DNA from 2 places in the Mesobacillus sp. ABV4_180 genome. Region 2 is predicted to be linked to the other one. Evidence: predicted binding sites of a transcription regulator. Region 2 holds the regulator's gene; the other holds the start of a gene.

Region 1 (15,914 bases), 640 kb from region 2:
GCCTTGCAGACAGAATCGTCGATATTGTATCGACGGGAAGAACTTTGAAGGAAAACGGACTGGTCGAATATGAGACGATTACAAATGTGACTTCACGATTGATTGTCAATCCAGTCAGCTATCGGATCAAGGACGTCCGTATCAGTGAACTGATTAAGCGATTGACCGAAGTGATTTAACAAAGTTTTAACGAGAGAAATGATTGTGAATCTGAAAGGATTTGAGTCTCGATGGAAATCGTACTAATAGATGGCAGTGTATCACTGAAACGGACGGTTGATGGCGGAACAGAGGAGCAGCGCAAAGCTATCCAGGCAATTATCGCGGAGGTCAGGGAATCTGGTGATCAGGCTGTCAGGTCTTTTACGGAAAAATTTGATTCAGTGATGCTAACCGATCTTAGGGTAACTCCGAAAGAAATTTCGGAAGCATATCAATCAGTAAGCGATACGCTTGTAAAAATCATTGCTGAAGCCGCCGACAATATCCGTAAATACCATGAAAAACAACTGCGTCCATCCTGGATGACAACGGAGGAAAATGGCACGATGCTTGGCCAGAAGGTGACACCGCTCGATTCAGTCGGTGTATATGTACCTGGAGGGACAGCTGCCTATCCTTCATCTGTTCTGATGAATGTCATCCCTGCCAAAACAGCTGGGGTTGAGCGCATCGTGATGGTGTCTCCTCCTGACCGTGAAGGCAGGCTGCCGGCAGGTGTGCTGGTTGCGGCCGACATTGCCGGGGTAAAAGAAATCTATAAAGTTGGCGGAGCGCAGGCGATTGCAGCCCTTGCTTACGGAACGGAAACGATCAAGCCGGTTGATAAAATTACCGGGCCGGGGAATATCTATGTCGCCCTTGCCAAGCGTGAAGTTTTTGGTGATGTCGCGATTGATATGATTGCCGGGCCAAGTGAAATTGGCATTTTAGCGGATGATACTGCACATGCCAATGAAGTTGCGGCTGATCTGCTTTCTCAGGCAGAGCATGACCCGCGGGCATGTGCGATCTTGGTGACGACCTCAAAAGAGCTTGCTGAAGACGTACAAAATGAAGTATATAAACAGCTGTCTCATTTGCCCAGGAAAGAAATCGCCACTCAAGCGATAGAAAATTTTGGTGCAATTTACGTTGCGGCTGACATGGATGAAGCAATTGCGGCAATCAATCAGCTGGCACCTGAGCATCTGGAAATCGTAACAGAGAATCCGATGGAATTGCTCGGTAAAATAAAGCATGCTGGTGCGATTTTTCTGGGACGGTACAGTTCGGAGCCTGTCGGCGATTATTTTGCCGGACCGAATCATGTCCTGCCAACGAATGGTACAGCCCGATTCTCAAGTCCGCTGAGCGTCGAGGATTTCCAAAAGAAATCAAGCATCATCCTTTACAGCGAAAAAGCGATGAATGATAACGGAGCGAAAATAGCCGAGTTCGCACGGCTTGAAGGATTGGAAGCACATGCACGGGCAGTAGAGACGAGACTTAAATAAAGGCTGATTTTAGATTTGGACCCATAGAAAACCACTCGGTTGGACCAAAAAATGGAGGTAAATATTATGGAACGCACCTCAACGGTGAATCGATATACGAATGAAACGAAAATCGACCTGACTTTTGGCATCGATGGCGAAGGAAAAACTCACCTTGAAACAGGAGTGCCTTTCCTTTCACATATGCTCGATTTGTTTGCAAAGCATGGCCAGTTTGACCTGACAGTGGATGCAAAGGGAGACGTAGAAGTGGATGGGCACCATACGACAGAAGACATTGGGATCTGCATCGGACAGGCACTTCGTGAAGCACTTGGCGATAAAAAGGGAATCAAGCGTTACGGCAACGCCTTTGTGCCAATGGATGAAGCTCTGGCGCAAGTGGTAATTGATTTAAGCAACCGCCCTCACCTTGAAATGCGAGCGGAATTCCCATCCCAGCAGGTGGGGACATTTGATGTTGAACTCGTTCATGAGTTCCTCTGGAAGCTCGCGCTTGAAGCGAGAATGAATCTGCACGTCATCGTCCACTACGGCAAAAACACACACCATATGATCGAAGCCGTATTCAAAGCATTGGGCCGGGCGCTTGATGAAGCAAGCACCATCGACCCGCGGGTAAAAGGTGTTCCTTCAACGAAGGGGATGCTGTAATAAGACATTTCATGAAACTTGCACATTGCAAATAGGAAGGAAGTTTAAACCATGATTGGCATCGTCGACTACGGCATGGGCAATCTGTTCAGCGTCAGCAAAGCGTTGGAACGGCTGGATGCGCCCTATTTTATCTCACAATATAAGGACGGATTGATGGAGGCGGATGCCTTGCTCGTCCCGGGCGTCGGCTCATTCCGTGACGCGATGGATGTGCTGGATCGCACCGGTCTGACGGAAATGATCCGTGAATTTGCAGCGACCGGCAAGCCGGTTCTCGGAATCTGCCTCGGCATGCAGCTGTTGTTTGAAGAGAGCACTGAGAATGGCCTGACAAAGGGCTTGAGCCTTCTTCCTGGCAAAGTCGGGAAATTCAGCGGGGAGACTGCTGATGGCGAAGCCTATAAAGTGCCGCACATGGGCTGGAACAAGCTTCGTTTTACTGGTGAATCTCCCTTATTGGAATCTCTTGAAGAAGATTACGTCTATTTCGTTCACTCTTATTATGTAAAAACAAGTGACCCGGATGTCCTGGTTGCAGTCGGTGACTATTATGACGTCGAAGTACCTGCGATTGTCGGCAGGGGAAATATATTCGGAATGCAATTCCATCCGGAAAAAAGCAGTGATATGGGGATGGGCTTGCTCCGCAATTTTGCGGAACTTGCAGCAGAAAGGAAGTCAGACTTATGAAATTCACAATCTACCCAGCGATCGACATGCGCGGCGGAAAATGCGTCCGGCTCTTACAAGGCGATTATGACAAGGAAACAGTATATGGCGATTCTCCGTTCGAAATGGCGAAAAAGTTTGCGGCTGAAGGTGCGGAATGGATTCATATGGTCGACCTCGATGGCGCAAGAGACGGGAAACGGGTAAACGATCAATTTGTCATCCAGTCGGCGCAACAGCTTGGCGTGAACGTCCAGATTGGCGGCGGCATCCGCAGCGAAGCGGATATCAACCACTATCTTGAAAATGGCGTCACTCGCGTCATCATCGGCAGCATTGCTGTTTCTAACCCTGACTTCGCAGAAGAAATGGTCAGGAAATACGGAACGAGAATTGCGATTGGCCTTGATGCGAAAAATGGCCTTGTCGCGACCCATGGCTGGCTGAATACCTCTGAAGTGACGGCAATTGAGCTCGGAAAAAGGTTCGCAGATGCTGGAGCGGAAACATTTATTTTTACCGATATCGCAACAGATGGCACGCTAGCTGGCCCGAATGTGGAGGCTACACGCCAGCTAGCAATCGAAACGGGGAAAAGCGTGATCGCATCGGGCGGAGTCAGCTCGCTTGAAGATTTAACCGCCCTCCGCCAGTTAAGTGGAGATGGAGTCAGCGGGGCGATCGTCGGGAAAGCAATTTACGAAGGGCGTTTTTCGGTAAAGTCTGCGCTGGAAACGGGGAATGCCTGATGCTTAGCAAACGAATCATCCCCTGCCTTGACGTAAAGGATGGCCGAGTTGTTAAAGGAGTTCAGTTTGTCCAGCTCCGCGATGCCGGCGACCCGGTCGAGCTTGCCCACTTTTACGATGAGCAGGGCGCCGACGAGCTTGTGTTCCTCGATATCTCTGCTTCCGTTGAAGGGCGGAAGACGATGGTCGAGGTAGTCAGGGAAGTTGCGTCAGAGCTGGCGATTCCTTTCACGGTCGGAGGCGGGATCAACACCCTGGATGATATGAAAAAATTGCTCCGCTCTGGTGCAGACAAGGTGTCATTGAATACTGCCGCAGTCAACAATCCGCTATTAATTGCGGAAGGTTCCGCATTCTTCGGTGCCCAGTGCATCGTCGTAGCGATTGATGCAAAATACGACTCTGATCTAGGCTCATGGAGGGTTTTCACCCATGGCGGCCGCACGCCAACCGACTGGGAAGTCATCGCATGGGCAAAAGAAGCCGTCCGACTTGGAGCAGGGGAAATCCTGCTGACGAGCATGGACAGCGACGGCGAGAAAAAAGGCTTCGATCTTTCCCTGACACGTGCTGTGAGTGAGGCGGTAACAGTACCGGTCATTGCATCAGGCGGTGCCGGAAACTCTGATCATTTCGTCGATGCTTTTATTGAAGGAAAAGCAGATGCCGCACTGGCAGCTTCCATTTTCCATTACCGCGAAACTTCGGTAAAAGAGGTAAAATCCTATCTCCGCGAAAAAGGAGTGACTGTACGATGAATATAGATAAATTAAAATTTGATGCAAATGGGTTGATTCCTGTTGTCGTCCAGGATTCTGCGACGAGGGAAGTTTTGACTGTAGCATATATGAACAAAGAATCTCTGGAAAAGTCGCTTGAAACCCGCGAAACCTGGTTCTACAGCCGTTCCCGCCAGGAGCTGTGGCATAAAGGAGCGACGAGCGGCAATACCCAGAAAATCGTCGAGATTAAATATGATTGCGACGGTGACGCTTTAGTCGTGCTCGTCGAACCTGCTGGTCCGGCGTGCCACACGGGTTCTGTCAGCTGCTTCTCTGAAAACCTGCTGGATGCGTCCGCAGCTGAGGGTACATCATTAGCTGATTTTGCCGTCATGCTCGAGTTGGAAAAAACAATCCGAGTGCGAGAGCAGGAAATGCCAGAAGGCGCCTACACAACGTACCTTTTTGAAAAAGGCGTCGACAAGATCTTGAAAAAAGTAGGCGAAGAAGCCGCCGAAGTCATCATCGCAGCCAAGAATCGCGACCAGGAAGAACTCAAGTGGGAAGCAGCCGACCTGCTTTATCATCTTATGGTTCTCCTGCAGGAACAAAAACTGCCGCTTAAAGAAGTACTAGTTGTATTAAATAAAAGGAAGAAACCCGGCGCAGAAGAATGAATCGCGCTGGGTTTCTTCTGCTTTTAACCACCTCTAGGAAAAGAAGTTTTTTGACGGAGAGTAGGAACGTCCTTTATTCGTGCCGATAAAATATAAGTCCATGGTTGATAAAAGTCGTTTTGCAGTAGAAGAAGATTTAAGCTTCATAAATTCGCGGAATTGCTTGCTGGTAATTGATGGACCATAAATGAGGAAATAATCTCTCAATGCCTGGATATGGGCATCGGCTGATTTGTATCCGCAGCTTTTGCAAGTCCATTTCCCCTGGTGGTAGTCCAATCCGAATACATCACAGTTTGGACATTGTACACCTTGAACCATTTTATCGAATGGCAGGTTCATTGTTTTTGGGTTAGGAATTAATGATTCATGCGCCTTTATTAAATGTCTGGAGATTTTTTTTATGTCATTTTTAGAAAGGATGGATTTTGTATGCTTTTGATAGAATGAAGGGATTTTAAATGCAATATTCGAAGACCTGAACACTCTGTTTCTGACTTCTCGATCATTTGTGGGATTTTTAATGAAGGCTTGCGGATTGCTGATCGCAACAAGGTATTCAATAGGAGGCGAGTTAATGTGATGTTTTCCAAGAAATGCTTTTAATTGGGATGCCTGGATTTTTGTTTGGAGAATCGGATCAGAAAAAACTTCTTCTATATCATTGTGGATTCGGAGGAGTTGGTTGAATTCGGGAAGGAAAATCAGTGTTCCTGCATAATTTTTGGAATCAATAATGAGGAGATAAAAAGGGGTAATGATTAGGGTATCAATTTGGAAGTGGGTACCGTTGATGGGGATTCTTAAATCGTGCAAAATCAACATTTCCGAGTGGTCGATTTGGGCTAAAAAGTAATCCAGTGTCTTTTCGCCTTTGTAACCGGCTCGTTTTCGATAAAGTTTCTTTTCTAGTTCTGCTTTTTGATGATCTTGATGAGGGTAACGCCTCACTATTGCTTCGAGAATCAATAATTCTTTCGGATATTCTCTATATTTCCCGATCAAATGCCATCACTCCTTGAAATTTTTACTGTATCTATTCGCCTCGTTATTGCAAAATACCTTCTATTTGTTCCATGCATTGATTTTATTGGCGAAATCTAAAATATATCGACCACATTTTGCATTATATCAGCGGATTTTTAAATATATCGACCACATTTTAAGATATATCGACCACTTTCCCCAATATATCGACCACTTTCCCCAATATATCGACCAACCCATGAAAACCCAACTACCTCCTTTAGCTAAAACCCCATGCCTGCCACTCATCCAATCTCCCAATCTCCACCCCGCCACTACATTTTCAAATCCACACCTTCTCGAATACTCTGTCCGTATGTTATACTACATTAGTTAAAGTTGCTTCGATAAAACACTATATGTGTATTTATATACAAATCAAGGTTCCGAGACTAACTAATAAAAGGTTTCACAATTTTTTTTACGGAGGATCACATGGGAAAAGACTCTAAAGCAAGGAAACAAAAAGGCCTATTGCTGTCATTTGTTCCTACAGGTGAATACTACTTCACCAAAGGGGTCAAGGCTTTCCACAGGCGGGATTTGAAGAAGGCTGAAAAGTATTTCCAGCGCGCAATGCAGCTTGAACCCGGCGAGCCGATGATCGTTTGCCAGCTGGCAATCGTGCAGTCGGAGTTGGGGGAATACCAGCAGTCTAACCGTCTTTTGCACTTGGTCCTCGAAGAACTTGATGAAAACATGGCGGAGAGCCATTATTTCTTAGCGAATAACTATGCTCATATGGGATTATTTCGGGATGCTTTCAGGCATGCGAACTTATACTTGGAATTGAATGAAGACGGGGAGTTTGCTGAAGATGCGAACGACCTTCTTGAGCTTCTGACGCTTGAGGCGGAAGAAATGGATGAGGATTATTACGAAGAGGATGACTTGATCATCAAGCAGGAGGAAGCAAGAAATCACCTCGAATCCGGTGAGTTTCCGAAGGCGATTGAGATTTTCCAGGAAGTCATCGAAGAGTATCCAGAATACTGGTCGGCTTACAATAATCTCGCGCTGGCTTATTTTTACCTTGGTGAGACGGTTAAGGCTCGTGACATCCTGAATGATGTATTCGAGCAGAACCCAGGCAATCTGCACGCATTGTGCAATGCCCTTGTTTTTGCGCATTACCAGGGTCACGATAAGGAAGGCCAGGATTTAAAGGACTCCTTAGAAAAAATACATCCAATCCATGTTGAGCATCAGTTCAAGCTTGGCGCAACCTTTGCGCTTGTCGGCGAATACGAACTGGCTTACAGATGGCTGAAGAAGCTGCAAAAATCAGGCTTTGAAGGCGACGGAGCATTCTATTACTGGCTGGCTCACGCGTCTTATTTTACCGGCAGGGAAAATACAGCACGTTTAGTGTGGAAAAAGGTACTCGAGTTCAGTCCGGAAAAAGAAGGCATGGAACCTTGGGCTGATCAACCAGGCGTGAAGTTCGAAACCCAGGTATCTGCCATCCTGAACCAGCTGAACAGTGATTATCCGGAAGAGCGTCTATTTGCCCTTTTCCTTACATCTGTGTCCGCAAAAAAGAAAGAAATACTCGAAGCGGATAAATCCACAGATAAAATGACGGAAATGGAAAAATCGTATCTTTCCTACCTGGCATCAGGCAAGTTGAACAGCAGGAAAGAGGAGGTCAAAGGCGCGCATGAAACGGCTAAGCTCCTGTACGACCACCACCGGCCAATCAGCAAAAATGAAGCTGGCGTCTACATTATGTGGTTTTCAGTATTCGAGCAGGCAGCGAAAGCAGGCTATGACTTCAAAAACAAGAAAGCATGGGCTGCGGCAGTTGACTATCTCTGGGATAAGCTAAGAAATATCAAGACATCCAAACAGGCAGTCGCGAAAAAATACGGATTGTCTGTCTCCACGCTATCCAAATATATTAATTTGGCAAACGAGTTCCTTCAGGAAGAAGACAGCATGTAAAATAAAGGCTAGCCCATCTGATTGGCAGAAGGGCTGGCCTTTTTTTGTACTTCGACAATAACTCTATTTCTCTTGTGACCTGTACGCTTTATTCCCCTGGCATGAAAATTTCCCAGCTTACCTTACGAGGGCTTTGTAATCGTTGATTTCCCACCCTTCAAGCGTGTAGGCCATTTCCCAGAATTGCAGCTCGTAATGGCTGCTAATCAAAAAATGCTGTTTCATTTTTTCTCTTTCATTTTCCGATGAGCTCTCTGCCAGTTTATCCAAAAGATTGAGCTGCTCTTTCACAAGATCGCCAAACCAGTCGCTTCCATAGGCCGAGATCCATTCCTGGTAGATCGTGGTTTCTGGCGTTGCATTCTTAAGCTTTTCTCCAATCTCATAGTAAATCCAGTAGCAAGGCAGAATGGCGGCAATGATTTCACCAAGACTTCCTGATGCGGCCACCCGGTAAAGGTGGGAGGTATATGCATAGGCTGTCGGTGCGGGTTCAAAGCTTTGCAACTCTTCCTTTGTGACCCCAAGCTGTCCTATAAATTTCTCGTGTAAGCCAAGCTCAGCCTGATATGTACCCTGGGCATGGGCAGCCATTCTGGATGTTGTAGCCAAATCCTCCGCGCGTGAAGCAGCAATCGACTGGATACGAGCGAAGTGGGAAAGGTAATAAGAATCCTGCAAGACATAATAATGAAAGCTTTCAAGTGATAATGTTCCATCGGCGATTCCCTGTACGAAAGGGTGGTTGAAATTTGCCTCCCAAATCTTGTTTGCTTCTTGACGAATGATCTGTGTAAAACTGGACATGAAAAAACCTCCTTAGATTTCAGCATCCTCAGGTTGAAGGATACTTTTTTCCAATAAAAAAACCACTTTCTGCAGGCAGAAAGTGGTCGTATTGGCAGCAAGTAAAATCGATAAGCTCCAGATACTCCACTTCCCTACGCTGGTATGATCCAGATCAGGTTCAAAGGGTCTTAAAGTTTCACTTTAATCTCAGCCTTAGCAAAAGGCTCCCCTAGCAGATTTGCATTATAAGTGTTTATTTGTAAATCATCATAACATCCTGCGTATTTATGTCAATATTTTAAACAGATCCTGTCCATCAAACCATTTTTGGCAAATAAGTGAACACGATCATTTTTCAAGCATATTTTTGGACTATATGCTTCCTGTTTTATAGGATATGTTTAGGCAGGAAATACTATTTTCGAATGAAAACCGAAAATGATTGCGGATTATGATATTCAAAGGAGTTGTACACCATGTCAGAAGAGAAAATTTATGACGTCATTATCATCGGTGCGGGTCCGGCAGGGATGACGGCAGCTGTTTATACATCACGTGCGAACTTGTCGACGCTGATGCTTGAGCGCGGCGTACCGGGCGGACAGATGGCTAATACAGAGGAAGTTGAAAACTACCCTGGCTTCGACCACATCCTGGGACCGGAACTTTCGACCAAGATGTTCGACCACGCAAAAAAATTCGGTGCGGAATATGCTTACGGTGATGTAAAGGAAGTCATCGACGGCAAAGAATATAAAACGATCAAGGCTGGAAACAAAGAATATAAAGCACGCTCGATCATCATCTCTGCAGGTGCTGAGTACAAGAAGCTTGGCGTTCCTGGCGAACAGGAGCTCGGGGGCCGCGGCGTTTCTTACTGTGCAGTTTGTGACGGTGCATTCTTTAAAGGAAAAGAACTTGTGGTAGTCGGCGGCGGAGACTCTGCGGTTGAAGAGGGTGTATATCTGACCCGTTTCGCTTCAAAAGTGACGATCGTTCACCGACGCGATGAGCTTCGCGCGCAAAAAATCCTTCAAGACCGTGCATTTGCCAATGACAAGATTGATTTCATCTGGAACCATACTGTCAAGCAAATCAATGGGGACGGAAAGGTTGGCAGCGTGACACTTGTTTCCACACAAGATGGCGAAGAAAAAGAATTCGCGGCTGACGGTGTTTTCATTTATATTGGAATGGTTCCGCTGACGAAGCCGTTCGAAGGCCTTGGAATCACAAACGGCAACGGCTACATCGAAACGAACGAGCAAATGGAAACGAAAGTTCCGGGCATCTTCGCAGCTGGTGATATTCGTGAAAAAACACTTCGACAAATTGTTACAGCAACGGGTGATGGCAGTATCGCAGCCCAGAACGCACAGCATTATGTCGAAGAGCTCGTTGAAGAATTAAAAGCAAACGCATAATTTTTATGGACTGCTGAATCTGTCAGAAATTAATTGGTAAAAACAGCATGTCTCGGCATAAATTAACAAAACGTAATTAGATATTAATTCTTCTGTAACAGTAGTGAAACAATCATGGGGTATTATAGAAGTAGAAATTGACCCCCTTTTAAAAATATAATCCTTTGACGGCACAGGTTATCCTGTGCTTCTTTTTTTACATAAAAGTGAAACAGGCTGCTTCCAGGGATTATAACACCTCTCCTAGTCGACCATACTTCTAATTGACAATCCTTAACAAAAATATCATCTTTGTATTCATTGTGGCGAAAATCTAAAAATAGTATAATGGAAAGAATAAAAGTTCGGCGTATGATCAATGGCTGTTTTCGCATTGAGCACTGCTTTTATATTAGCTTACAGCGTTTTCATCAAAAGCAGTTATAGCAAAATGTCCAGCTTCAGTGTCTAAAACATGAAGGTATGTGATTGGGCACGTATGTATATTTGAAGAGGTGGAATCGATGCAGCGCGTGACGAATTGTGTTTTGGTAAAAGATAAAAAAATTTTACTGCTGCAAAAGCCGCGCCGCAATTGGTGGGTGGCTCCGGGCGGGAAAATGGAACCAGGAGAAACCGTGAAGGATTCCTGTGTCAGGGAATTCCGCGAAGAAACGGGCATATACTTGAGAAACCCGCAGATTAAAGGGATTTTCACGTTTGTCATCAAAGAAGACGATCAAGTGGTGTCCGAGTGGATGATGTTCACTTTTTACGCTACTGCAGCGGATGGAATCAACCTTGATGAATCGGAGGAAGGAACGATATCCTGGCATGACCTCGATACCATCAAAGATCTTCCGATGGCTGCAGGCGATTATCATATCCTGGATTATATGGTCCATGGACAGGGTATTATCTACGGAACCTTTACTTATACACCGGATTTTGAGCTGATCAACTACAGGCTCGATCCTAATTGATATCGTATTAAACTTCATTTTCAGGGGGAAAGAGAAATGAGTACCGGTTCAACTACTGATACCCAGCTCGTGATTATTACAGGGATGTCTGGCGCTGGAAAGACCGTCGCGATCCAGAGTTTTGAGGATTTAGGATTTTTCTGCGTGGATAATCTGCCGCCAACATTGCTGCCGAAATTCCTTGAGCTAATGAAGGAATCAGGCAATAAAATGAATAAAGTCGCACTTGGCATGGATTTGCGCGGCCGTGAGTTTTTTGACTCGCTGTTTAAAGCGCTTGATGATTTGGCTGAAACTTCATGGGTTGCACCGCAGGTATTGTTTCTTGACGCTGATGATTCAACGCTTGTGCGCCGTTATAAAGAAACAAGGCGTTCACACCCGCTGGCTCCATCCGGACTTCCGCTTGAAGGCATTCAGCTTGAGCGCGAGCTTCTGGAAGAGCTGAAGGGCAGAGCACAAATCATCTATAAAACAACTGACATGAAACCGAAGGAGCTTCGTGAGAAAATCCTTGAGGAGTTTTCAGTCAATAAAAAGACCATTTTCACCGTAAATGTGATGTCTTTCGGATTCAAGCATGGAATTCCGATCGATGCTGATTTAGTTTTCGATGTGCGCTTTTTGCCGAATCCGCACTATATTGATCATATGCGTCCAAAAACAGGTCTTGATGAAGATGTGTCGACATATGTTTTGAAATGGAACGAAACGACCAAGTTCCTTGAAAAGGTGACGGACCTTTTGAGCTTCATGCTTCCGCATTACAAGCGAGAAGGCAAGGCCCAACTGATCATCGCCATCGGCTGCACAGGCGGACAGCATCGCTCTGTTGCACTTGCTGAACATATCGCCAAGTTTTTCGAGAAGGACTATCATACTCGTGTGACACACCGGGATATTGAAAAAAGGAAGGGACAGACCACATGATGACGGACCGACAGCCAAGAATCGTCATCATCGGGGGAGGAACCGGCTTGCCAGTCCTTCTTCGCGGCCTGAAGAAATACCCTGTTGATATCACCGCGATCGTGACAGTTGCCGATGATGGCGGAAGTTCAGGCAGGCTTAGGGAGGATATGCATATTCCTCCGCCTGGTGATATCCGAAATGTCCTTGCTGCACTGTCAGACGTGGAGCCGTTGATTGAAGAGATGTTCCAGCACCGGTTCAATACTTCTAATGAATTGTCCGGCCATTCTCTTGGGAACCTGATTCTTGCGGCAATGACATCGATTACCGGTAACTTCGTCCATGCCATCCAGGAAATGAGCAAGGTCCTGAATGTGCGCGGCAAGGTGCTCCCGGCAGCGAACAGAAGTGTCATGCTGAATGCGGTAATGGAGGATAACAGCATTGTCAGGGGCGAATCGAAAATTCCTTACTCGGGTAAAAGGATCAAGAGGGTATTCCTCAATCCTGAAGGTGTCAAGCCGCTTCCGGAAACGCTCCAGGCAATCAGGGAGGCTGATTTGATTGTCATTGGTCCAGGAAGCTTATATACGAGCATCCTGCCAAACCTTCTAGTTAAAAAACTGGGGAATGAAGTATGCAAGGCCCAGGGGCGAAAAGTGTATATTTGCAACCTGATGACGCAGGCAGGAGAGACACATGACTTTGCTGCCAGTGACCATATAAAAGCAATCTATGACCATGTAGATTGTGCTTTTATTGATACAATCCTTGTTAACAGCGAAACCATCCCGCCGGATGTCGAGCTCAGATACAAGGAGGAGCTTGCCCAGCCTGTTCATTTTGATCTTGATATGCTGATGTCCCTTGGGGTTGAGGTTGTCCAGGAGGAAATCGCTGAACTCGAGGGCAATGTCATCAGGCACGATACAAAAAAAGTAGCAGAAATTTTATATTCTATGATTTTAAATGAAACCAAAAAGAGATATAACGCGTAAATAGAGGATGCAAGCGTTTGTCTTCTTTCGGACCAGTATAAATATCGTCGAAGCTTTTAAATAAATCAGGTTGCTGCGCTATACAAATTAGGGGGTGAGAAGGTGTCGTTCGCTTCGGAAACAAAAAAGGAACTCACGAATATTGACGTGAAGGGCTGCTGCGCAATCGCGGAACTGTCCGCTTTGATCCGGATGAATGGTTCCCTTTCCTTCTCAAATCGCAAACTCATCGTAGACATACAGACTGAAAATGCCGCAATTGCAAGGCGCATCTATACTTTGATCAAGAAAAGCTATCAGGTCCAGGTGGAACTGCTGGTGCGCAAAAAGATGAGGCTGAAAAAGAATAATGTTTATATTGTCCGCTTGAAGGAATCAGCCAGAGAAATTCTGGAGGATTTAAAGATTTTAGGAGAAGGCTTTGAAATCATTCATGAAATTTCGCCAGAATTGGTGAAGAAGAAATGTTGTAAGCGTTCTTACCTTAGAGGCGCATTCCTGGCAGGAGGGTCTGTCAACAATCCGGAGACATCTTCCTATCATCTTGAAATAGCCTCTATGTACCAGGAGCATAATGACTCATTATGTGAATTGATGAATACCTTTGGCCTGAACAGCAAAACGCTTGAGCGGAAAAAAGGTTTTATCACATATTTAAAAGAAGCAGAAAAAATCACCGAGTTTTTGAATATCGTAGGCGCGATCAACGCGCTGTTAAGATTCGAGGATATCCGGATTGTACGTGATATGAGAAACTCAGTAAACCGACTGGTCAATTGTGAAACAGCAAACTTGAACAAGACGATCGGGGCGGCCCTTAGGCAGGTTGAAAACATCCGATATATTCGCGATTCGGTAGGCCTTCACATTTTACCGGATAAATTGAGGGAAATAGCCCAACTTCGGGTCGATTACCAGGATGTTACTCTGAAGGAATTGGGCGAGATGGTAACAGGCGGAACAATCAGTAAATCAGGAATCAATCACCGGCTCCGGAAAATAGATGAGATAGCAGAAAAACTGCGTGCCGGCCAGATCATCAATAAATAGAGGGTTAGAGGAGGAAAACACAAATGGTCGAAAGACAAGTGCAAGTCAAGCTCAAAACAGGTTTACAAGCTCGTCCGGCAGCATTGTTCGTACAGGAAGCAAACCGGTTCTCGTCTGATATTTTCCTTGAGAAAGACGGAAAGAAAGTAAACGCAAAGAGCATCATGGGACTGATGAGCCTTGCCGTAAGCGCAGGCGCATCCGTTAACTTGATTGCAGACGGAAATGACGAAGACGAAGCTTTGGAAAAGCTGGCTGAATATATCCAGAAGGAAAACTAGAATTTCCACTAAAAAACTCGCTCCTGGCACTCAGGAGCGAGTTTTTAATCTGTTTATTTATCTTTCTTTTCTTCTAGTACATTGCGAGTGATGATTTGGTCAACAAGACCATATTCCTTCGCACGTTCAGCAGTCATGAAATTATCGCGGTCAGTGTCTTTCGCGATGACATCAAGCGGCTGGCCAGTGCGCTCTGAAAGAATCGTATTAAGCTTTTCACGAAGGAAAAGGATGCGCTTCGCAGCGATTTCAATTTCTGTCGCCTGTCCCTGAGCACCGCCAAGTGGCTGGTGGATCATGACTTCAGCATTAGGAAGGGCATAGCGCTTGCCTTTCGTTCCGGCAGCAAGCAGGAATGCACCCATGGATGCAGCCATACCGATACAGATTGTCTGGACATCAGGCTTGATGAACTGCATAGTATCATAGATTGCCATGCCGGCAGTGATGCTGCCGCCCGGGCTATTGATGTAGATGGAAATGTCTTTTTCCGGATTTTCAGCTTCCAGGAAAAGCAGCTGAGCTACGATTGAATTTGCAACATTGTCATCAATCCCGCTTCCCAGCATAATGATGCGATCCTTTAAAAGGCGGGAATAAATATCATATGCCCGTTCGCCCCGATTCGTTTGTTCAATAACTGTAGGAATCAAGTTCATGTGTTTTTTCCTCCTTTAACATAAAGATCATTCATTGCCATTTTCATGGCAGATAGCAGGCTGGCATAAACTGGATCGTTTGCCATAATACCTATGTAATTTTAATGATACACGCATGGTCAATGAAGGTCAAACGAATCGCTTACAAAGCCTGCATAAACAGTTCGACAATAATGTATATTCCAATTTGCTGTACCGTATCCATCTTACCCAACAATAACATTTTTAAACGATTCCAATGGTCCCTCTTCCAAAAAACATTCTTGCAAACAAGGGAAACATACCCTATAATAGGTAAGCGTAACGCTAACTTTATACATGCCCTCGTGGTGCAACGGATAGCACGTAAGATTCCGGTTCTTGAGATGTGGGTTCGATTCCTGCCGAGGGCGTCCTAAATCCCCCAGCGCTTAATTTAAGCGCTGGGGGATTTTTATATGCTTCTATTTATTTTTTGTAAATTAGGTAAATAAGCACAACTTGTATAGGTGATTCAATCAAACAAGTCCTCCTGTCTTTTCATAGTGTATAAAGAGACTGTCTAAAGTCTTGAAAAAATATGAAAGGAAGATGAATTTGGCAGAAATTAATCAAGTACAGCAAATACCTGATAGTTGTTTTGAACCTGTTCCTGTGGGTGGTTTTAATGTAACGTTGTTGAGAGTTGAGCCAGTGGCAGGTGGATATAGGTGGGTATACCAAATAGATAATATTAACGCTCCGCGGGCATTGAGTGATTGGGTACTAGGTATTGACTTTGAGTGTCGTTCACAAATTACTGAATGCTTAGCGACCCCGATTTTCACTACTGGAACAACACCTGGAGAACTAGTGCCGTATGGAGATTGTGAAAATGAAGAATTCACGGCTGCGCCTTTGCCTTGCCCTCCTAGGTCGGA
Region 2 (15,914 bases):
ACTGCGAGACCTACAAGTCGAGCAGGGACGAAAGTCGGGCTTAGTGATCCGGTGGTTCCGCATGGAAGGGCCATCGCTCAACGGATAAAAGCTACCCCGGGGATAACAGGCTTATCTCCCCCAAGAGTCCACATCGACGGGGAGGTTTGGCACCTCGATGTCGGCTCATCGCATCCTGGGGCTGTAGTCGGTCCCAAGGGTTGGGCTGTTCGCCCATTAAAGCGGTACGCGAGCTGGGTTCAGAACGTCGTGAGACAGTTCGGTCCCTATCCGTCGTGGGCGCAGGAAATTTGAGAGGAGCTGTCCTTAGTACGAGAGGACCGGGATGGACGCACCGCTGGTGTACCAGTTGTCTTGCCAAAGGCATCGCTGGGTAGCTATGTGCGGACGGGATAAGTGCTGAAAGCATCTAAGCATGAAGCCCCCCTCAAGATGAGATTTCCCATAGCGCAAGCTAGTAAGAACCCTGAAAGATGATCAGGTTGATAGGTCAGAGGTGGAAGCGCGGTGACGTGTGGAGCTGACTGATACTAATCGTTCGAGGACTTAACCAAATAGATCATTCGTTCTTCTTGAATTCTTCTTACAACATTATCTAGTTTTGAGGGAATAAAACCTCAAACCAAATAGTCTGGTGGCGATGGCGAGAAGGTCACACCCGTTCCCATACCGAACACGGAAGTTAAGCTTCTCAGCGCCGATGGTAGTTGGGGGTTTCCCCCTGTGAGAGTAGGACGCCGCCGGGCATATATATGGAGGATTAGCTCAGCTGGGAGAGCATCTGCCTTACAAGCAGAGGGTCGGCGGTTCGATCCCGTCATCCTCCACCATAATAATTTCAGATAGTGAAATATTCTACATTATATGCCGGTGTAGCTCAATTGGTAGAGCAACTGACTTGTAATCAGTAGGTTGGGGGTTCAAGTCCTCTCGCCGGCACCATGCTTCTTGCTTCTCTGATCAGCATCAGCGGAAGCATGCGAGAAATCCCGGAGGGATTTTGAGCAGAGAAACTTTTTATCGAAGCTAATCTTTGTACGAGCCATTAGCTCAGTCGGTAGAGCATCTGACTTTTAATCAGAGGGTCGAAGGTTCGAGTCCTTCATGGCTCACCATAGTTTTTTCGCGCTGGCGAAAATGACTTAATATTAATATGCGGGTGTGGCGGAATTGGCAGACGCACCAGACTTAGGATCTGGCGCCGCAAGGCGTGGGGGTTCGACTCCCTTCACCCGCACCATTTTTTCAAACAAATCAATAAAATATGCGGAAGTAGTTCAGTGGTAGAATACAACCTTGCCAAGGTTGGGGTCGCGGGTTCGAATCCCGTCTTCCGCTCCATTTTTAGCCGGGGTGGCGGAACTGGCAGACGCACAGGACTTAAAATCCTGCGGTAGGTGACTACCGTACCGGTTCGATTCCGGTCCTCGGCACCAAGTTAGCTAAAAAAAACAAATATGCGCCCGTAGCTCAATTGGATAGAGCGTCTGACTACGGATCAGAAGGTTATGGGTTCGACTCCTTTCGGGCGCGCCATTATTTTTCTCAATATATCGGGGAGTAGCTCAGCTTGGTAGAGCACTTGGTTTGGGACCAAGGGGTCGCAGGTTCGAATCCTGTCTTCCCGACCATTCACTTACTTTAATATGGGGCCTTAGCTCAGCTGGGAGAGCGCCTGCCTTGCACGCAGGAGGTCAGCGGTTCGATCCCGCTAGGCTCCACCAAAAAAAACATTTGACCTTTTTGATTCATCATGTTAGTATGTTAAAGCTGACCTGTTGATACGGTCAAAGAATTGCTCTTTGAAAACTAAACAAACAAGCGTCAACAAACAATAATATTCTTGCTTCTATTATAGAAGACAAGAGCCAACGTTTTATTTTATGAGCTAACTCATAACTCTTTCTTGGAGAGTTTGATCCTGGCTCAGGACGAACGCTGGCGGCGTGCCTAATACATGCAAGTCGAGCGGATCTTCATTAGCTTGCTTTTGAAGATCAGCGGCGGACGGGTGAGTAACACGTGGGCAACCTGCCTGTAAGACTGGGATAACTTCGGGAAACCGGAGCTAATACCGGATAATCCTTTCCCTTACATGAGGGAAAGCTGAAAGACGGTTTCGGCTGTCACTTACAGATGGGCCCGCGGCGCATTAGCTAGTTGGTGAGGTAACGGCTCACCAAGGCGACGATGCGTAGCCGACCTGAGAGGGTGATCGGCCACACTGGGACTGAGACACGGCCCAGACTCCTACGGGAGGCAGCAGTAGGGAATCTTCCGCAATGGACGAAAGTCTGACGGAGCAACGCCGCGTGAGCGATGAAGGCCTTCGGGTCGTAAAGCTCTGTTGTCAGGGAAGAACAAGTATCGGAGTAACTGCCGGTACCTTGACGGTACCTGACCAGAAAGCCACGGCTAACTACGTGCCAGCAGCCGCGGTAATACGTAGGTGGCAAGCGTTGTCCGGAATTATTGGGCGTAAAGCGCGCGCAGGCGGTCCTTTAAGTCTGATGTGAAAGCCCACGGCTCAACCGTGGAGGGTCATTGGAAACTGGGGGACTTGAGTGCAGAAGAGGAGAGCGGAATTCCACGTGTAGCGGTGAAATGCGTAGAGATGTGGAGGAACACCAGTGGCGAAGGCGGCTCTCTGGTCTGTAACTGACGCTGAGGCGCGAAAGCGTGGGGAGCGAACAGGATTAGATACCCTGGTAGTCCACGCCGTAAACGATGAGTGCTAAGTGTTAGAGGGTTTCCGCCCTTTAGTGCTGCAGCAAACGCATTAAGCACTCCGCCTGGGGAGTACGGCCGCAAGGCTGAAACTCAAAGGAATTGACGGGGGCCCGCACAAGCGGTGGAGCATGTGGTTTAATTCGAAGCAACGCGAAGAACCTTACCAGGTCTTGACATCCTCTGACAACCCTAGAGATAGGGCGTTCCCCTTCGGGGGACAGAGTGACAGGTGGTGCATGGTTGTCGTCAGCTCGTGTCGTGAGATGTTGGGTTAAGTCCCGCAACGAGCGCAACCCTTGATCTTAGTTGCCAGCATTCAGTTGGGCACTCTAAGGTGACTGCCGGTGACAAACCGGAGGAAGGTGGGGATGACGTCAAATCATCATGCCCCTTATGACCTGGGCTACACACGTGCTACAATGGATGGAACAAAGGGTCGCGAAGCCGCGAGGTCGAGCCAATCCCATAAAACCATTCTCAGTTCGGATTGCAGGCTGCAACTCGCCTGCATGAAGCCGGAATCGCTAGTAATCGCGGATCAGCATGCCGCGGTGAATACGTTCCCGGGCCTTGTACACACCGCCCGTCACACCACGAGAGTTTGTAACACCCGAAGTCGGTGGGGTAACCTTTTGGAGCCAGCCGCCTAAGGTGGGACAGATGATTGGGGTGAAGTCGTAACAAGGTAGCCGTATCGGAAGGTGCGGCTGGATCACCTCCTTTCTAAGGATATTGCCTAAGGGCAATCGGAATGCGAACCTACGGTTCGTACTGTTGACCAGCTTGTTTGTTTAGTTTTGAGGGAGCAAGTGCCTCAAGACTTTTTTGTTCCTTGAAAACTAGATAATCGTAAGTAAGAAGAACCAAGAAAAACCGAGTGATCGCCATTTTAGTTTTCTCTCTATTCAATTAGAGAAATGACCTTTTAGGTTAAGTTAGAAAGGGCGCACGGTGGATGCCTTGGCACTAGGAGCCGATGAAGGACGGGACTAACACCGATATGCTTCGGGGAGCTGTAAGTAAGCTTTGATCCGGAGATTTCCGAATGGGGAAACCCACTGTTCGTAATGGAACAGTATCTTTACCTGAATACATAGGGTATTGAAGGCAGACCCGGGGAACTGAAACATCTAAGTACCCGGAGGAAGAGAAAGCAAACGCGATTCCCTGAGTAGCGGCGAGCGAAACGGGACATAGCCCAAACCAAGAGGCTTGCCTCTTGGGGTTGTAGGACACTCTACATGGAGTTACAAAGGAACGGGGTAGATGAAGTGGTCTGGAAAGGCCCGTCAGAGAAGGTAAAAACCCTGTAGTTGAAACTTCGTTCCCTCCTGAGTGGATCCTGAGTACGGCGGGACACGAGAAATCCCGTCGGAAGCTGGGAGGACCATCTCCCAAGGCTAAATACTCCCTAGTGACCGATAGTGAACCAGTACCGTGAGGGAAAGGTGAAAAGCACCCCGGAAGGGGAGTGAAAGAGATCCTGAAACCGTGTGCCTACAAGTAGTCAGAGCCCGTTCATGGGTGATGGCGTGCCTTTTGTAGAATGAACCGGCGAGTTACGATTACATGCAAGGTTAAGTTGAAGAGACGGAGCCGCAGCGAAAGCGAGTCTGAATAGGGCGAATGAGTATGTGGTCGTAGACCCGAAACCAGGTGATCTACCCATGTCCAGGGTGAAGGTTGGGTAACACCAACTGGAGGCCCGAACCCACGCACGTTGAAAAGTGCGGGGATGAGGTGTGGGTAGCGGAGAAATTCCAATCGAACTTGGAGATAGCTGGTTCTCTCCGAAATAGCTTTAGGGCTAGCCTCACGTTGTAAGAGTCTTGGAGGTAGAGCACTGTTTGGACTAGGGGCCCTCATCGGGTTACCGAATTCAGACAAACTCCGAATGCCAAAGACTTATCCGTGGGAGTCAGACTGCGAGTGATAAGATCCGTAGTCAAAAGGGAAACAGCCCAGACCACCAGCTAAGGTCCCAAAGTATACGTTAAGTGGAAAAGGATGTGGAGTTGCTTAGACAACCAGGATGTTGGCTTAGAAGCAGCCACCATTTAAAGAGTGCGTAATAGCTCACTGGTCGAGTGACTCTGCGCCGAAAATGTACCGGGGCTAAACGTATCACCGAAGCTGTGGATTGACATCTTAGATGTCAGTGGTAGGAGAGCGTTCTAAGGGCGTTGAAGCTAGACCGTAAGGACTGGTGGAGCGCTTAGAAGTGAGAATGCCGGTATGAGTAGCGAAAGATGGGTGAGAATCCCATCCACCGAATGCCTAAGGTTTCCTGAGGAAGGCTCGTCCTCTCAGGGTTAGTCGGGACCTAAGCCGAGGCCGAAAGGCGTAGGCGATGGACAACAGGTTGATATTCCTGTACCACCTCTTTATCGTTTGAGCGACGGGGGGACGCAGGAGGATAGGGTAAGCGCGCTGTTGGATATGCGCGTCTAAGCAGTTAGGCTGCAAGTGAGGCAAATCCCGCTTGCGTGAAGGCTGAGCTGTGACAGCGAGGGAAATTTAGTACCGAAGTTCCTGATTCCACACTGCCAAGAAAAGCCTCTAGCGAGATAAATGGTGCCCGTACCGCAAACCGACACAGGTAGGCGAGGAGAGAATCCTAAGGTGAGCGAGAGAACTCTCGTTAAGGAACTCGGCAAAATGACCCCGTAACTTCGGGAGAAGGGGTGCTCATTTGGGTGAATAGCCCGGATGAGCCGCAGTGAATAGGCCCAGGCGACTGTTTAGCAAAAACACAGGTCTCTGCGAAGCCGCAAGGCGAAGTATAGGGGCTGACGCCTGCCCGGTGCTGGAAGGTTAAGAGGAGGGGTTAGCTCACGCGAAGCTCTGAATCGAAGCCCCAGTAAACGGCGGCCGTAACTATAACGGTCCTAAGGTAGCGAAATTCCTTGTCGGGTAAGTTCCGACCCGCACGAAAGGCGTAACGATCTGGGCACTGTCTCAACGAGAGACTCGGTGAAATTATAGTACCTGTGAAGATGCAGGTTACCCGCGACAGGACGGAAAGACCCCGTGGAGCTTTACTGTAGCCTGATATTGAATTTTGGTACAGCTTGTACAGGATAGGTAGGAGCCTGAGAAACCGGAGCGCCAGCTTCGGTGGAGGCGTCGGTGGGATACTACCCTGGCTGTATTGAAATTCTAACCCGCGCCCCTGATCGGGGCGGGAGACAGTGTCAGGTGGGCAGTTTGACTGGGGCGGTCGCCTCCTAAAGAGTAACGGAGGCGCCCAAAGGTTCCCTCAGAATGGTTGGAAATCATTCGCAGAGTGTAAAGGCACAAGGGAGCTTGACTGCGAGACCTACAAGTCGAGCAGGGACGAAAGTCGGGCTTAGTGATCCGGTGGTTCCGCATGGAAGGGCCATCGCTCAACGGATAAAAGCTACCCCGGGGATAACAGGCTTATCTCCCCCAAGAGTCCACATCGACGGGGAGGTTTGGCACCTCGATGTCGGCTCATCGCATCCTGGGGCTGTAGTCGGTCCCAAGGGTTGGGCTGTTCGCCCATTAAAGCGGTACGCGAGCTGGGTTCAGAACGTCGTGAGACAGTTCGGTCCCTATCCGTCGTGGGCGCAGGAAATTTGAGAGGAGCTGTCCTTAGTACGAGAGGACCGGGATGGACGCACCGCTGGTGTACCAGTTGTCTTGCCAAAGGCATCGCTGGGTAGCTATGTGCGGACGGGATAAGTGCTGAAAGCATCTAAGCATGAAGCCCCCCTCAAGATGAGATTTCCCATAGCGCAAGCTAGTAAGAACCCTGAAAGATGATCAGGTTGATAGGTCAGAGGTGGAAGCGCGGTGACGTGTGGAGCTGACTGATACTAATCGTTCGAGGACTTAACCAAATAGATCATTCGTTCTTCTTGAATTCTTCTTACACATTATCTAGTTTTGAGGGAATAAAGCTTTTTGCGAAGCAAAATAGCAAAACCTCAAACCAAATAGTCTGGTGGCGATGGCGAGAAGGTCACACCCGTTCCCATACCGAACACGGAAGTTAAGCTTCTCAGCGCCGATGGTAGTTGGGGGTTTCCCCCTGTGAGAGTAGGACGCCGCCGGGCACACGAAAGAACAGCTGTAATGGCTGTTCTTTTTTGTGTCTTTTTTTGCATTAGAAAAACGAAACCTCTTAAAAAGTACAGGAATATATTATTCTTTGCGCTATCTCAATTGAATCTCACTTTTTCTAACTAATCTCCCAACCAATAATCAAGAAAATGAAAATCACCATAAAAACGTCTCCATGCAAACAATCTTTTGGTTTCGTACTTTGCTTATATTGGCGATAAATGAAATATATCGACCAGATTTTGCATTATATCAGCGAAATTATAATTTTATCGACCACATTTTAAGATATATCGATCATAATTCCAGATATATCGACCACTTGCATCCAGGCACTAATCACCACATTCGCCCATATAATAAGTCATCCAGCCCAAATGAAAAAAATACCTAACATCAATTCATTAGAAGTTTCCACCTAAATTAAAATGGGTATAATAACCAACAACACCCCTAATTGTTATGTTTTGGCATACATAATTTTGGCGAAAATAATTCTGGATGCATTAATTGCATCGAAAAAAATTTTTTTGTATAATTAATGTCAAATATAGTCAAAGTCAGATAGGGGGAGGTTTAGTGAGGAATATATCGGACATCATTGAAAATTACCTCAAGCATGTTTTGGAAATGAGCGATAAGGAGATCGTTGAAATCAAGCGAAGTGAAATCGCCGATAAATTTCAATGCGTACCATCCCAGATCAACTATGTCATTAATACGAGGTTCACGATTGAACGAGGATATCTTGTTGAGAGCAAGCGGGGTGGCGGCGGTTATATCCGTATCATCAAAGTCCAGACTTATGACCATGCGCACCTGATTGATGATCTACTGTCTTTGATTCAAACACGGATTTCGCAAAGCAGCGCTGAAGATGTCATTTACCGCATTGTCGAGGAGGACGTTGTCACGGACAGGGAAGCGAAGATCATGCTTAGTGTACTTGACAGGTCAATCCTGTACATTGAACTTCCGCAGCGCGATGAGTTGCGTGCGAGGATGTTGAAGGCGATGCTGATGGCGTTGAAATTTAAATAAGCAAAGTAGATAAAGAGGTGAGGGCATGATCTGCCAAGAATGTAATCAAAGGCCGGCAACGCTGCACTTCACGAATTTTTCAAACGGCGAAAAAATGGAAATGCATTTGTGTGAAAAATGCGCACAAGAAAAAGGCGACATGTTTATGATGAACAACGGACCTGGTTTTTCGATCAATAGCTTGCTTGCCGGATTGTTGAATATGGAATCTGCTTTTCCGGAGCAGAAAAAGGAAGCTTTACAAACTGAACAGGTCCTTCAATGCCCGCAGTGTTCCATGACGTTTCCACAGTTTGTGAAAGTAGGAAGGTTTGGCTGTGCAACTTGCTATGATGCATTCCGCGGCCAGTTGAATCCCATTGTAAGGAGGCTCCATAGCGGTAATTTCACGCATATTGGAAAGATTCCTAAGAGAATTGGCGGAGATCTTCAATTAAGGAAGACGATTGATGATTTAAAGCAAACTCTGAGAAGTTTAATTTCCCAGGAGGAGTTTGAGAAGGCTGCAGAGACCAGGGACCAGATCAGGGGACTGGAAAAGAAATTATCAGAGAAGCAAGAGGGAGGGGAGTAGCCTTGTCATTGGAGAAGTTCATCAGTCAGGCTGTAAGCTCCTGGATGAGTGATGATGGTCCTGATTCTGATATCGTCCTCAGCTCTCGCATCCGGTTCGCACGGAATCTGGATGAATATAATTTTCCGACTCTGTTCACAAATGGAGAGGCTGAGGCTGTCATTGGCACGATTATGGAGCGTGCCGAAAACACATCCATACCTAAATTTGGGCAGCTGGAACTGATAAAGATGGATGAAATCCCGCCACTGCAAAAACGGGTACTTGTTGAGAAACATTTAATAAGTCCCAATCTAGCTGAAAACTCGATCCATGGCGCAGTCCTTTTAACTGATAATGAAGAGATCAGCATCATGATCAATGAGGAGGACCATGTCAGGATACAATGCTTGTTCCCGGGATTCCAGCTCAGTGAAGCTTTGAAGGCTGCCAATGAAATTGATGACTGGCTTGAGGAATATGTCAATTATGCGTTTGATGAGAAGTTCGGCTATTTGACCAGCTGTCCCACGAATGCAGGAACGGGGTTACGGGCATCGGTGATGATGCACCTCCCCGGACTCGTACTGACACAGCAGATGAACCGGATTGTGCCAGCGATTAACCAGCTTGGTTTAGTGGTAAGAGGGATATACGGCGAAGGCAGTGAGGCACTCGGTAATATTTTTCAAATATCCAACCAGATAACGCTTGGCAAATCAGAAGAGGATATTGTTGAAGATTTGAAGAGTGTAGTAAACCAGATAATATCTCAGGAAAGGTCAGCTCGTGAAGCATTAGCGAAGACTTCGAACATACAATTAGAAGACAGAGTGTTTCGTTCATACGGAATACTTGCCAACAGCAGGATCATCGAGACGAAAGAAGCTGCGCGTTGTTTGTCCGATCTAAGACTTGGGATAGATATGGGTTTTATAAAAGATATTTCAAAATCAATATTGAATGAACTGATGATTTTAACTCAACCAGGTTTTTTGCAGCAGTATGCGGGCGGACCGCTAAGGCCGAATGAGAGGGATATCCGCAGAGCTGCTTTTATAAGAGAACGATTGAACATGGAATCAAAAGAAGAGTCAGGAGGATGATCTTATGATGTTTGGACGATTTACAGAGAGAGCACAAAAAGTATTGGCACTCGCACAGGAAGAGGCGATCCGCCTCGGACATAACAATATCGGTACAGAACACATCTTACTTGGCCTTGTACGTGAAGGAGAAGGCATTGCAGCGAAGGCACTATACGGTTTGGGACTGGGAGCAGAGAAAATCCAGAAGGAAGTGGAGAACCTGATTGGCCGCGGCCAGGAAACGTCCCAGACAATCCATTATACGCCAAGGGCAAAAAAGGTCATCGAGCTTTCCATGGATGAAGCGAGGAAATTGGGCCACTCTTATGTGGGCACAGAACATATCCTTCTTGGCTTGATCCGTGAGGGTGAGGGCGTAGCTGCAAGAGTCCTTAACAACCTTGGAGTCAGCCTGAACAAAGCACGCCAGCAGGTTCTGCAGCTTTTAGGAAGCAATGAAACTTCAGGACATCAAGGAGGCGGTGCGGCCAATGCTAATACTCCGACACTTGATAGCCTTGCAAGGGACCTGACGGCAATTGCAAGGGAAGGAAGCCTTGATCCGGTCATCGGCCGCAGCAAGGAAATCCAGCGTGTGATTGAAGTACTTAGCCGCCGCACAAAGAACAACCCAGTATTGATCGGGGAGCCTGGTGTTGGTAAAACGGCGATTGCTGAAGGATTGGCACAGCAGATCGTGAATAATGAAGTACCGGAAATCCTTCGGGATAAACGTGTCATGACGCTTGATATGGGAACAGTTGTTGCGGGTACCAAATACCGCGGTGAATTTGAGGACCGGCTGAAAAAGGTAATGGATGAAATTCGCCAGGCAGGAAATATCATTCTTTTCATCGATGAGCTTCATACATTGATTGGTGCAGGTGGAGCTGAGGGTGCGATTGACGCTTCCAATATCCTGAAGCCGTCACTTGCCCGCGGAGAGCTTCAATGTATCGGGGCAACAACATTGGATGAGTATCGCAAATACATTGAGAAAGATGCTGCATTAGAAAGGCGCTTCCAGCCGATTACAGTGGATGAGCCGACTGCAGAGGAATCCGTTCAAATTTTAAAGGGGCTTCGTGACCGCTATGAAGCTCACCACAGAGTGTCGATTACGGATGCAGCGATTGAAGCTGCGGTAAAATTATCAGACCGCTATATCTCAGACCGTTTCCTTCCCGATAAAGCGATTGACTTGATTGATGAAGCTGGTTCGAAGGTGCGTCTGCGTTCCTATACAACTCCGCCGAACCTTAAAGAGCTTGAGGTGAAGCTTGAGGAAGTGCGCAAGGAAAAGGATGCTTCCGTACAAAGCCAGGAATTTGAAAAGGCTGCATCTTTGAGAGACACTGAACAGCGCCTGCGTGAGCAGCTTGAAAATACGAAGAAAACGTGGAAAGAAAAACAGGGCCAGGAAAACAGCGAAGTTACTGTGGAAGACATTGCAAATGTTGTCTCCAGCTGGACGAATATCCCTGTTTCGAAACTGGCACAGACTGAAACGGATAAGCTGTTGAACCTTGAACAGCTCCTTCATTCACGTGTCATTGGCCAGGAAGAAGCTGTCAAGGCGGTTGCCAAGGCAGTAAGGCGTGCGCGTGCCGGACTGAAGGATCCTAAGCGCCCGATCGGTTCATTCATTTTCCTTGGACCGACAGGAGTTGGTAAAACCGAATTGGCCAGAGCGCTTGCCGAGTCCATGTTTGGAGATGAAGATGCGATGATCCGCGTCGATATGTCTGAATACATGGAGAAGCATTCGACTTCCCGACTTGTTGGATCTCCTCCAGGATATGTAGGTTATGATGAGGGTGGCCAATTGACTGAAAAAGTCCGCAGAAAGCCATATTCGGTTATCCTGCTTGATGAAATTGAAAAGGCACATCCAGATGTGTTCAATATTTTACTTCAAGTCCTAGAGGATGGCCGTTTGACTGACTCAAAAGGACGTACTGTCGATTTCCGCAATACCATCATGATCCTGACATCAAACGTTGGGGCAGAAGCGTTGAAGCGCAACAAATATGTTGGCTTCAATATCCAGGATGGAGCCCAGGATTACAAAGATATGAAGGGCAAAGTAATGGAGGAGCTTAAGAAGGCGTTCCGTCCAGAGTTCCTTAACCGTATCGATGAAATCATTGTCTTCCATGCTCTTGAAAAGCCGCACCTGAAGGAAATCGTGACATTGATGTCCGATCAGCTGGTGAAACGTTTAAGGGAACAGGAGATCACGCTCGATTTGACAGACGCGGCGAAAGACAAAATTTCCGAGGAAGGCTACGATCCAGAATACGGAGCGCGTCCGTTGCGCAGAGCAATCCAAAAGCATATCGAAGACCAGCTGTCTGAAGAATTGCTTAAAGGAACCGTCCTCACTGGGCAAAACGTCGTCATTGATGTTGAGAATGGCGAGTTTGTCGTCAAGACACCAGAAGGAACAGCAAAGTCCTAATATTGCCAAACACCTAAAATCAAGGGGTATACGTAGTAGATACGTGTACCTCTTTTTTTCTAAAAAAATTTACATAAATTCTTCAGTTGTAAACATTTCTTTTATTGATAGTTTGGCTTTATTATAAAGATAATTACTTTTTTTAAGAGATGCGAGGCTAGAAAAATGGCAAAAAGAAAAACGAAGTTCATGTGCCAGGAATGCGGCTATGAATCACCGAAATGGATGGGGAAATGTCCCGGCTGCGGGCAATGGAACAAGATGGTGGAGGAAGTGGAAAGCACCGGTTCGACAAGAAGGGGAGCTTTTGCAAATACGGGGAATACAGGCGTTGCTGCTAAAGCAACTCCGATCACAACGATTGAAACGATGAGCGAACCGCGCATTACAACGGATTTGAATGAGTTGAACCGCGTGCTTGGAGGCGGTGTTGTAAGGGGGTCGCTAGTACTGATAGGCGGGGACCCTGGTATCGGAAAATCGACACTTTTGCTCCAGGTGTCTTACCAGCTGGCGAAGAAGGCTCATTCTGTCCTTTATATTTCAGGTGAGGAATCAATGAGGCAAACAAAGCTGCGGGCAGACCGACTTGGCGTGACATCAGAAAACCTGCTTGTTTATTCGGAAACAAACTTGCATGAAATCAGCCTGACAATTGAAAATACCAATCCGGATTTTGTCATCGTCGACTCAATCCAGACGATATTCCATCCGGAGGTGACCTCCGCACCGGGAAGTGTATCTCAGGTAAGGGAATGTACAGCGGAGCTTATGAGAATCGCGAAAACAAATGGGATCGCTATTTTTATCGTCGGACATGTCACAAAAGAAGGGTCGATTGCCGGTCCAAGGCTGCTTGAACATATGGTGGACACTGTTCTCTATTTCGAGGGCGAGAGGCACCATACATATCGAATCCTCAGGGCTGTTAAAAACCGTTTCGGATCGACGAATGAAATGGGGATTTTCGAGATGAAGGAAGCCGGACTTGAGGAAGTGGCAAATCCTTCTGAAATCTTTTTGGAAGAACGATCTCAGGGAGCATCAGGTTCGACTGTCGTGGCATCAATGGAAGGCACACGGCCTGTACTGGTCGAAATCCAGGCATTGATTTCGCCGACGAGCTTCGGGAACCCAAGGCGGATGGCTACAGGAATTGACCATAACCGGGTGTCTCTGCTGATGGCAGTGCTTGAAAAACGTGTCGGCCTGCTGCTGGCGAACCAGGATGCTTACTTGAAGGTAGCCGGCGGTGTTAAGTTAGATGAGCCTGCCATCGATTTGGCGGTGGCAGTCAGCATTGCGTCCAGCTTCAGGGATAAACCGACCCGAGCATCTGATTGTATCATTGGCGAGGTTGGCCTGACAGGAGAAGTCAGGCGGGTCTCGAGGATTGAACAACGTGTCCAGGAAGCGGCGAAGCTTGGCTTTGAAAGAATTATTTTACCGGAAAATAACCTGGGCGGATGGACTCCTCCAAGCGGAGTAGAACTGATTGGCGTCTCATCTGTCAGCCATGCACTTAAAGTCACCTTAGGGGGTTGATGGATTGGATCATAAAGAGCTTGAAGAAAAAGGGTTGGGCGAGATCCTTCAGTTTATCGCTCCGGGTACGCCTCTAAGAGATGGAATCGATAATGTCCTCCGGGCCAATACAGGAGGACTGATCGTTTTTGGTTACAATGATAAGGTTAAAAGCCTTGTTGATGGCGGCTTTGAAATCAATTGCAGGTTCAGCCCGAGCTTTTTATATGAACTGGCAAAAATGGATGGTGCGATTATCCTGAATGACACAGGCAGTAAGATATTATTTGCAAATGCCCAGCTTGCACCGGATACTGGCGTTCCATCTACTGAAACAGGGATGAGGCACAGAACGGCGGAGCGGGTGGCGAGGCAGACGAAGGCGCTGGTCATCGCGATTTCCCAGCGCAGGAATGTCATTACCTTGTACCAGGGAAACCTTCGATATGCCTTGAAGGATATCGGTGTCATCTTGACGAAAGCCAATCAGGCGATCCAGACACTTGAAAAATATAAGGTCGTCCTCGGGCAGAGCATTACCAATCTTGGAATTTTGGAATTCGAGGAGCTGGTTACCTATAATGATATTCTCCAGGTCATCCACCGCTTTGAAATGGTGCTTCGAATCAAAACGGAACTGCTCACGTATTTGAGTGAGCTGGGAATGGAAGGGCGGCTCATCCGCCTGCAAATGCAAGAGCTTTTAGCTGAAATGGAAAAGGAAGCACTGCTTGTCATCAAGGATTATTCTGCAGAACCTGATGTGAAGGCAGACCAGGTGATGGCCCGTTTCCAGGAGCTTTCCAAGTCTGGAGTCATCGAGGATTCAACGATTCTAAAATTGCTGGGGCATCATGGTTACGTCCATATGGATGAATTCATCTGTCCTCGAGGGTACAGGATGCTGAATAAGATTCCGCGCCTGCCGATGATCATCATCGAAAATATGATCAAGCGGTACGATAAACTGACCAATATGGTTTCGGCTACGGTGGAAGAGCTTGATGACGTGGAGGGCATTGGAGAAGTAAGGGCCCGGAAAATAAAAGAAGGATTCAAGCTCATAAAGGATCAGCTGATGGCAGACCGCCAGATGTAGACTACCATCACGGCGGGCTGCTTATAAATTGACACCTCCATGCCCCGATGCTACGTTTAAGATGTGATTTACTCCTATAAGGATTATGGCAATCTTGTGTATCATAATTAAAATTGGACAAAAAGCGTAACCTTTGCCATGGTTTAAACGTATATTCCTTTGGGTGCAAAAAAAATGATGAGTTTTAAGTGAAAATTGTTACCTTGTGCAGGGTTTCAAAATTTGGAAGTTGTTTATAATGAGTAAAAGGAGGTGAAAGGATGTTAAGACGTATCATTCAAGCCTGCTTCCTGATCATTGGGGGAACGCTTGGTATATTCTTAATTCCTGATTTATTATCTTTAATGAACATGGGAGATATGACTCTCATCAATAATCCTTATGTAACGGCTGTATTAGGCGCACTTATTTTTTATCTTCTTACTTTTTGGGCTGTAGATTATGTGACCAATTTCGTGAAGTGGGCTGAAGAATCGTTGATCAAAGCGCCAATTACCGATGTTATTTTCGGCAGTGTCGGCCTTTTCTTCGGTTTGCTGGTGGCCTTCCTGGTTGGCTTTGCTCTGAATGCGATCCAGGTGCCGGTTGTGAATACAGTTGCTCCGACGCTTCTTACCCTGTTATTTGGTTATCTTGGGTTCCAGGTCGGCTTCAAAAAGCGAGATGAGCTGCTTGGGCTGTTTTCACGTCCAAAGAAAAAGGGTGCAGAAGAAGAGTCTGAAAAAGAAGAGCGTGCAAGAGAGTGGAAAATCCTTGATACAAGTGTGATTATTGATGGCAGGGTCGCAGATATCTGCCAGACAGGATTCCTTGAAGGGATCATCGTCATCCCGCAATTTGTACTTGAAGAACTTCAGCATATCGCGGATTCATCTGATGTTCTCAAGCGAAACCGCGGTCGACGCGGATTGGACATCCTTAATCGTATCCAGAAGGAGCTTAAGATTAAGGTTGAGATTTACGAAGGTGATTTTGACGACATCCAGGAAGTGGACAGCAAGCTTGTGAAGCTGGCAAAGCTGACAAATGGAGTCGTAGTGACGAATGATTTTAACCTGAACAAGGTCTGTGAATTGCAAAAGGTTGCCGTATTGAATATCAATGATCTCGCGAATGCGGTTAAACCTGTCGTCCTTCCAGGGGAAGAGCTGAACATCCAGGTTATTAAGGATGGCAAGGAACATAACCAGGGTGTCGCTTATCTTGATGACGGAACGATGATCGTTGTAGAAGAAGGTCGCGATTACATTGGCAAGCGCATCGATGTGCTCGTGACAAGTGTGCTGCAGACTTCTGCAGGCCGGATGATTTTTGCGAAACCAAAGTTATTGG

What was found. Region 2 encodes CtsR, which represses protease genes until heat stress. Its sites were predicted from a motif close to ATGGTCAATAAAGGTCAAACA; they were not measured.
Region 1: clpP (ATP-dependent Clp endopeptidase proteolytic subunit ClpP) is a predicted target of CtsR. The motif match lies at 15,131-15,151, and genes of this name have one in related genera.

Annotation. Positions count from the first base shown of each region.
Region 1 is NZ_JBSWTJ010000001.1:821,847-837,760, forward strand. Features, by position in the region: gene hisG (ATP phosphoribosyltransferase) at 1-179, shown strand, start outside; gene hisD (histidinol dehydrogenase) at 231-1,496, shown strand; gene hisB (imidazoleglycerol-phosphate dehydratase HisB) at 1,563-2,150, shown strand; gene hisH (imidazole glycerol phosphate synthase subunit HisH) at 2,202-2,843, shown strand; gene hisA (1-(5-phosphoribosyl)-5-[(5-phosphoribosylamino)methylideneamino]imidazole-4-carboxamide isomerase) at 2,840-3,571, shown strand; gene hisF (imidazole glycerol phosphate synthase subunit HisF) at 3,571-4,329, shown strand; gene hisIE (bifunctional phosphoribosyl-AMP cyclohydrolase/phosphoribosyl-ATP diphosphatase HisIE) at 4,326-4,970, shown strand; gene ACXAEA_RS04050 (nuclease-related domain-containing protein) at 5,004-5,975, opposite strand; gene ACXAEA_RS04055 (tetratricopeptide repeat protein) at 6,432-7,940, shown strand; gene tenA (thiaminase II) at 8,058-8,747, opposite strand; TPP riboswitch at 8,862-8,970, opposite strand; gene trxB (thioredoxin-disulfide reductase) at 9,206-10,153, shown strand; gene ACXAEA_RS04070 (NUDIX hydrolase) at 10,657-11,115, shown strand; gene rapZ (RNase adapter RapZ) at 11,152-12,045, shown strand; gene ACXAEA_RS04080 (gluconeogenesis factor YvcK family protein) at 12,042-13,025, shown strand; gene whiA (DNA-binding protein WhiA) at 13,128-14,075, shown strand; gene ACXAEA_RS04090 (HPr family phosphocarrier protein) at 14,099-14,356, shown strand; gene clpP (ATP-dependent Clp endopeptidase proteolytic subunit ClpP) at 14,410-15,015, opposite strand; tRNA gene ACXAEA_RS04100 (tRNA-Arg) at 15,336-15,407, shown strand; gene ACXAEA_RS04105 (hypothetical protein) at 15,565-15,914, shown strand, end outside.
Region 2 is NZ_JBSWTJ010000001.1:182,853-198,766, reverse strand. Features, by position in the region: rRNA gene ACXAEA_RS01135 (23S ribosomal RNA) at 1-554, shown strand, start outside; rRNA gene rrf (5S ribosomal RNA) at 631-746, shown strand; tRNA gene ACXAEA_RS01125 (tRNA-Val) at 755-830, shown strand; tRNA gene ACXAEA_RS01120 (tRNA-Thr) at 867-942, shown strand; tRNA gene ACXAEA_RS01115 (tRNA-Lys) at 1,040-1,115, shown strand; tRNA gene ACXAEA_RS01110 (tRNA-Leu) at 1,156-1,240, shown strand; tRNA gene ACXAEA_RS01105 (tRNA-Gly) at 1,267-1,341, shown strand; tRNA gene ACXAEA_RS01100 (tRNA-Leu) at 1,348-1,436, shown strand; tRNA gene ACXAEA_RS01095 (tRNA-Arg) at 1,460-1,536, shown strand; tRNA gene ACXAEA_RS01090 (tRNA-Pro) at 1,555-1,631, shown strand; tRNA gene ACXAEA_RS01085 (tRNA-Ala) at 1,649-1,724, shown strand; rRNA gene ACXAEA_RS01080 (16S ribosomal RNA) at 1,904-3,453, shown strand; rRNA gene ACXAEA_RS01075 (23S ribosomal RNA) at 3,659-6,593, shown strand; rRNA gene rrf (5S ribosomal RNA) at 6,694-6,809, shown strand; gene ACXAEA_RS01065 (CtsR family transcriptional regulator) at 7,396-7,857, shown strand; gene ACXAEA_RS01060 (UvrB/UvrC motif-containing protein) at 7,883-8,431, shown strand; gene ACXAEA_RS01055 (protein arginine kinase) at 8,434-9,516, shown strand; gene clpC (ATP-dependent protease ATP-binding subunit ClpC) at 9,521-11,959, shown strand; gene radA (DNA repair protein RadA) at 12,125-13,504, shown strand; gene disA (DNA integrity scanning diadenylate cyclase DisA) at 13,509-14,582, shown strand; gene ACXAEA_RS01035 (PIN/TRAM domain-containing protein) at 14,843-15,914, shown strand, end outside.